2 regions of the Streptomyces sp. NPDC031445 genome follow, and region 2 is predicted to be linked to the other one. Evidence: riboswitches for the same ligand, from Rfam matches in the RefSeq annotation. Region 2 holds a riboswitch; the other holds the start of a gene.
The links. Region 2 has a riboswitch for ZMP and ZTP ahead of ACZ5DC_RS14125 (glycine hydroxymethyltransferase). Riboswitches for the same ligand answer to the same signal wherever they lie in the genome.
Positions count from the first base shown of each region.

Region 1: it holds a riboswitch for ZMP and ZTP, as region 2 does, so the genes downstream of both, ACZ5DC_RS19395 (bifunctional 5,10-methylenetetrahydrofolate dehydrogenase/5,10-methenyltetrahydrofolate cyclohydrolase) here and ACZ5DC_RS14125 (glycine hydroxymethyltransferase) in region 2, are expected to answer to the same signal.

Region 1 is NZ_JBVIJO010000007.1:1,818-5,067, forward strand. Features, by position in the region: gene ACZ5DC_RS19390 (CU044_5270 family protein) at 1-219, shown strand, start outside; gene ACZ5DC_RS19395 (bifunctional 5,10-methylenetetrahydrofolate dehydrogenase/5,10-methenyltetrahydrofolate cyclohydrolase) at 975-1,823, opposite strand; ZMP/ZTP riboswitch at 1,850-1,930, opposite strand; gene ACZ5DC_RS19400 (nuclear transport factor 2 family protein) at 2,013-2,378, opposite strand; gene ACZ5DC_RS19405 (hypothetical protein) at 2,567-2,869, shown strand; gene ACZ5DC_RS19410 (S-(hydroxymethyl)mycothiol dehydrogenase) at 3,060-3,250, shown strand, end outside.
Region 2 is NZ_JBVIJO010000004.1:304,951-308,200, reverse strand. Features, by position in the region: gene trpS (tryptophan--tRNA ligase) at 1-470, opposite strand, end outside; gene ACZ5DC_RS14125 (glycine hydroxymethyltransferase) at 585-2,039, opposite strand; ZMP/ZTP riboswitch at 2,073-2,161, opposite strand; gene rocD (ornithine--oxo-acid transaminase) at 2,265-3,250, shown strand, end outside.

The sequences.
Region 1 (3,250 bases), on a different contig from region 2:
GCGGACGCCAAGGGGCTGCGGGCCGCGGGACAGGTGACCGACCGCCTCGGCCGCCCCGGGCAGGCCTACGTGTACGAGGGCGGGGGCGGCCGGCGGATGCTGATCCTCGACCCGCGCACCGGCACCGTCCTCGGCCTGGAGACCACCTTCACCCGCGACGCCCCCGAGTACGGCGTCAAGGCGGGGGACGTCATGGACTACAGCGCCTGGCTGCGCTGACCGGTGTCTGATACTGCCCGGCGATGCCCCACGGGCCACCGCCGGGCATCGCCGGACGATCCCGGGCGGCGGGTCGCCGGCAGGCCGCCGCGTCCGCCCGGTAGCGGAAGTCCGCCCCCGTGACCGTCACCGTGTGCCCGGAGGCCAGCGGCGGGGTCGCCTCCGCGCCCACCGACAGGGGCCGCACCTCCACCGAGGCCGTCCCGGTCCGGCCCGGGGTGTGCCGGACAGCCGGCGGGTCGGCGCCTGGCGCCTGCGGCCGCCCGGGTCGGCCCGGCCGTCTGGCGTGGGCGGGCGCCGGCTCTCGGTGGTCCTTGCCGTCCAGCGCGGCTCGGCCGCCGCCCGGTGCTGCTCGGCCCCGCCCACGGGCCGCCGCCGGGGCGTCGCCGGACGATCCCGGGGGGGCGGGTCGCTGGCAGGCGTTGCCGGGCAGCCGGCGGTGCCTCCTGCCGCCCGGGTCGGCCCGGCTGTCTGGCGTGGGCGGGCGCCGGCTCTCGGTGGTCCTTGCCGTCCAGCGCGGCTCGGCCGCCGCCCGGTGCTGCTCGGCCCCGCCCCCGGGCCACCGCCGGGCATCGCCGGACGACCCCGGGCGGTAGGTCACTGGCAGGCGTTGCCGGGCAGCCGGCGGTGCCTCCTGCCGCCCGGGTCGGCCCGGCCGTCTGGCGTCGGCGGGCGCCGCCTCTCGGTGGTCCCTGCCGTCCAGCGCGGCTCGGCCGCCGCCCGGTGCCGCCCCCCGGCAGGGATCCGTGCCGGCCCTACGCCCCCAGTTGCCGGGCGGCCGCCGTCACCGTTTGGTCCAGGAGCGTGGCGATCGTCATCGGGCCGACGCCGCCCGGTACCGGGGTGATCAGCGAGGCCCGTTCCACGGCCGAGTCGAAGTCGACGTCGCCGACGTTCCCCGGGTTGTAGCCCGCGTCGACGACGACCGCGCCCGGCTTGATGTCCTGCCCCCGGATCAGCCGCGGCCGGCCGACCGCGGCCACGACGATGTCGGCCTCGCGGACCACGGCCGAGAGCTCGCGGGTGCGCGAGTGGCAGTAGGTGACGGTCGCGTCCCGGGCGAGCAGCAGCATGCCCACCGGCTTGCCGAGGATCGCGCTGCGGCCGACCACCACGGCCCGCTTCCCGGCCGGGTCGACGCCGTACTCGTCGAGCAGCCGCAGGATGCCGCCCGGCGTGGCGGAGACGAAGCCCGGCAGCCCGAAGCTCATCGCGGCGAACGACGCGAAGGTGACACCGTCGACGTCCTTCTCGGGCGCGATCGCCTCGAACGCGGCCCGCTCGTCGACGTGGTCGCCCGCCGGGTGCTGGAGCAGGATGCCGTGCACCCCCGGATCGGCCGACAACTCCCGCAGCGTCGCGACGAGTTCACCGGTCGTGGTGGTCGCGGGCAGGGCGACGTGCCGGGACTCGATGCCGGCCTTGCGGCTGCGGTTCTGCTTCATCCGGACGTACGTCACGGACGCCGGGTCCTCGCCGACCAGTACGGTCGCCAGACACGGCCTGGTACCGGTGCGCTCGGTGAGAGCGGCGGCCCTCTGCGTGGTCTCCTCGACGATGCGGCGGGCGGGCGCGGTGCCGTCCATCAGACGGGCCTGGGTCATGCTGCACACTCCTGGGCTGGATCGGCTCTCCTCGCCCAGGCGCGCGGCAGCCAGTGCGGACCGCTCCCCGGTGGTACTCCACCTCAGCGCCAGTCACGGCCCGCGTACAGCGTAACCGAGGGTGCGTACGGCCTCCCGGCCCGCGACCCCGCTCGGCCTCCTTCCCGCTCCCGCCGTACCCGGCCGGGGCTACTCGTCCCAGGCCTGGATGATCAGCTGATCCGAGATCTTGCCGTCCCGCAGGGTGACCATCGACTCGGCGAGGACCCGGGTGCCGTCCCCATACTCGCAGGACTCGCAGTAGGCCGCGTGGTCGCCCTGGACGACGCACCGGTCCAGCCTGTGTGTCATGTCGCGGCTGTAGACGTCGTCCAGCAGTTCGGCGATCTGGCTTCGGCCGTGCAGGACCGTGGGGTGACTGGGCTGGTTGTTGCGGTCGACGATGCGGATCTCCGCGTCGTCCGCGTAGAGCGACAGAAGGTTGTTGCCGGTGTTGCCCTCGACGGCCCGGCGCAGTGTGTCGGTGTCGAAGGCGGACCCCGCCGAGGTACCCATGGTGACCTCCTTCACGTGCCCGTGTGGTCCAGGCGCCGTGCGGTCCGGCCAGGAGCGGGCCGCACGGGCCCACCTCCGAGACTCCTCCGCCCGGACGGCCCCGGCAAGCCCGGCCGCGCGCTCCACCTCACGGGTGAGCGCGGCCCGCCGCCCGTGTCCGCCCGGGGCCCGGCGCCGTTGCTGAGGGCATGATCTCAACACGACGTATCGCCGCCGCCGTCGGTCTGGCCGCCGGGATCGCCGGCCTCGCCGTACCCCAGGCGAACGCGGCAGGAACGGGCGCACCGCTCGTCGGGAAGCTCGGCGCGCTGAGCACGCTCGACTCGCTCGCCGTCAGTGACCTCCCGGCGGAGCAGCGGGGCCGGGTGCCGCGGGTCACCGAACAGGTGCAGGAGCTGAAGCACCTCCAGGAGCTGAACCAGCTCAGCCAGGTGGAGCAGGCCCTCGCGCCCGCCGCGCCGCTGCTCGGTCTGGCCGGCGCCATCCACTGATCCCGCCCGCCGGCACGAGGGCCGTCCCGCCGGGGCGGCCCTCGCCGCTGCCCGGGCCCGCCGGGCGATGCCCGCGCGCCGGTCCGGGAAGATCCAACAACCTCCTCGTGGTCCGCCCCGCTACCGGCCCGCTACCGATCGGTCCCGCGTAGTGTCGGTGGCGAAGGCAAACGAAGGAAGGAACCAGACCATGGCGCAGGAAGTCCGCGGCGTGATCGCACCGGGCAAGGACGAGGCCGTACGGGTCGAGACGATCGTGGTGCCGGACCCGGGGCCCGGCGAGGCCGTCGTACGCGTCCAGGCCTGCGGGGTCTGCCATACCGACCTGCACTACAAGCAGGGCGGCATCTCGGACGACTTCCCCTTCCTGCTCGGCCACGA
Region 2 (3,250 bases):
TCCTCGCCGACGGGCACCTCGTTCGCCTGGTACAGCAGGATGTCCGCGACCTGGAGGATCGGGTACGTGAAGAGGCCGACGGAGGCGCGGTCGGCGCCCTGCTTGGCGGACTTGTCCTTGAACTGGGTCATGCGGCTGGCCTCGCCGAAGCCGGTGAGGCAGTTCATGATCCAGGCGAGCTGGGCGTGCTCGGGGACGTGGCTCTGCACGAAGAGCGTGCAGCGGTCCGGGTCCAGTCCGGCGGCCAGCAGCTGGGCGGCGGCGAGCCGGGTGTTGGCGCGCAGCTCCCTCGGGTCCTGCGGGACCGTGATCGCGTGCAGGTCGACGACCATGTAGAACGCGTCGTGGGACTCCTGGAGGGCCACCCACTGGCGGACGGCGCCGAGGTAGTTGCCGAGGTGGAACGAGCCGGCGGTGGGCTGGATGCCGGACAGCACGCGGGGACGGTCAGCGGAAGCCATGCTGCCCATTCTCTCATCGGCCGGGGTGTCGTCGGCCCGAGAGGTGGGGGTGGTGCGGTGCGCGGGGCACTGCGGACCGGTCCCGGCCGGTCGCGCAGTTCCCCGCGCCCCTTTCGGGGCGCTTCAGCCGAGGTCGACCTCCGGGTAGAGGGGGAAGCCCGCGACCAGGTCCGTCGCCCGCTGGGAGATCTCCTGGGCCACCTTCTCGTCCAGGACGTGGGCCGCCTTGGAGGGGGCGCCGGACTTGGTGGTGCCCGGCTCGGTGGTGGTCAGGACGCGGTCGATCAGGCCCGCCACCTCGTCCATCTCCGCCGTGCCGAGGCCGCGGGTGGTGAGCGCCGGGGTGCCGATGCGGATGCCGGAGGTGTACCAGGCGCCGTTCGGGTCGGCCGGGATGGCGTTGCGGTTGGTGACGATGCCGGAGTCGAGCAGGGCGGCCTCGGCCTGGCGGCCGGTGAGGCCGTAGGAGGTGGCGACGTCGATCAGGCACAGGTGGTTGTCGGTGCCGCCGGTGACGAGGGTGGCGCCGCGGCGCGTCAGGCCCTCGGCGAGGGCGCGGGAGTTGTCCACGATGCGCTGGGCGTAGTCCTGGAAGGCGGGCTGCCGGGCCTCGGCCAGGGCGACGGCCTTGGCGGCCATGACGTGCGGGAGCGGGCCGCCGAGGACCATCGGGCAGCCGCGGTCCACCTGGTCCTTGAGGGAGTCGTCGCACAGGACCATGCCGCCGCGCGGGCCGCGCAGCGACTTGTGGGTGGTCGTGGTGACGATCTGGGCGTGCGGAACCGGGTCGAAGTCGCCGGTGAGGACCTTGCCCGCGACCAGGCCGGCGAAGTGCGCCATGTCGACCATGAGGGTGGCGCCGACCTCGTCGGCGATCTCCCGCATGATCCGGAAGTTCACCAGGCGGGGGTAGGCGGAGTAGCCGGCGACGATGATCAGCGGCTTGAACTCGCGGGCCTGGGCGCGCAGGGCCTCGTAGTCGATCAGGCCGGTGGCCGGGTCGGTGCCGTAGGAGCGCTGGTCGAACATCTTGCCGGAGATGTTCGGGCGGAAGCCGTGGGTGAGGTGGCCGCCGGCGTCCAGGGACATGCCCAGCATGCGCTGGTTGCCGAAGGCCTGGCGGAGCTCGGCCCAGTCGGCCTCGGTCAGGTCGTTGACCTGGCGGGCGCCGGTCTTCTCCAGGAAGGGCGCCTCGACGCGGTCGGCGAGGACGGCCCAGAAGGCGACCAGGTTGGCGTCGATGCCGGAGTGCGGCTGGACGTAGGCGTGGCGGGCGCCGAAGAGTTCGCGGGCGTGTTCGGCGGCGAGGGACTCGACGGTGTCGACGTTGCGGCAGCCGGCGTAGAAGCGGCGCCCGACGGTGCCCTCGGCGTACTTGTCGCTGAACCAGTTGCCCATCGCGAGCAGGGTCGCCGGGGAGGCGTAGTTCTCCGAGGCGATCAGCTTGAGCATCTCGCGCTGGTCGGTGACCTCCTGGCCGATGGCGTCGGCGACGCGCGGCTCGACGGCGCGGATCACGTCGAGGGCGGCACGGAAGGCGGTCGACTCGGTGGAGGGGGAGACGGAATTCTCGGGCATCGGGGACCTCCGGACGGTGTACGTACAGCGTTCACGTTCGGCCCAGGCGCACGGCACTCTTCCCGCTCGGGCCGCTCCCTGATGGTCCGTCCCATCCCAGCGCGCCAGTCACGGCCCGCTCGTCAGCCTACCGGGCGCGCCGCGCGGGGCAGGTCCCGCGTCCACCATGCGAGCGAGGATAAGAAGGAGGTCACCGTCGAGTCCGAGCCGTCCCCGGGAGAGGCCGTGACCGCTGCGAAGGACCTCATCGCCGCCGCCGGAGCGCACTGCGCGCCCACCTACGACCCGCTGCCGGTGGTGATCGCCAAGGGCGAGGGCGCGTGGCTGACGGACGTGGCGGGACGGCGCTATCTGGATCTGCTGGCCGGCTACTCGGCGCTGAACTTCGGGCACGGCAACCGGCGGCTGGCCGAGGCGGCACGGCGCCAGCTGGACCGGGTGACGCTGACCTCCCGCGCCTTCCACCACGACCGGTTCGCCGCGTTCTGCGCACAGCTCGCCGAGCTGTGCGGGATGGAGATGGTGCTGCCCATGAACACGGGGGCGGAGGCGGTGGAGAGCGCGGTGAAGACGGCCCGGAAGTGGGGGTACCGGGTGAAGGGGGTGCCCGCGGAGACGGCGGAGATCGTCGTGGCGGGCGGCAACTTCCACGGCCGTACGACGACGGTCATCAGCTTCTCCACTGATCCGGAGGCCCGTGCGGACTTCGGGCCGTACACCCCGGGCTTCGAGATCGTGCCGTACGGGGACCTGGCCGCGATGCGGTCGGCGCTGACGGAGAACACGGTCGCGGTGCTGCTGGAGCCGGTCCAGGGCGAGTCGGGGGTGATCGTGCCGCCGGCCGGTTATCTGGCCGGGGTGCGGGAGCTGACCCGCGAGCGGAACGTCCTCTTCGTCGCCGACGAGATCCAGTCGGGCCTGGGGCGCACCGGGCGGACCTTCGCGTGCGAGCACGAGGGGGTGGTGCCGGACGTGTACCTGCTGGGCAAGGCGCTGGGCGGCGGGATCGTGCCGGTGTCGGCCGTGGTGTCGAGCGCGGCGGTGCTCGGGGTGTACCGGCCGGGCGAGCACGGGTCGACGTTCGGCGGGAACCCGCTGGCCTGCGCGGTGGCGCTGGAGGTGATCGCGATGCTGCGGACCGGTGAGTACCAGGAGCGGGCGGCGCGGCTGGGCGAGCGGCTGCACGGCCTGCTGGGCGGGCTGCCCGGCGC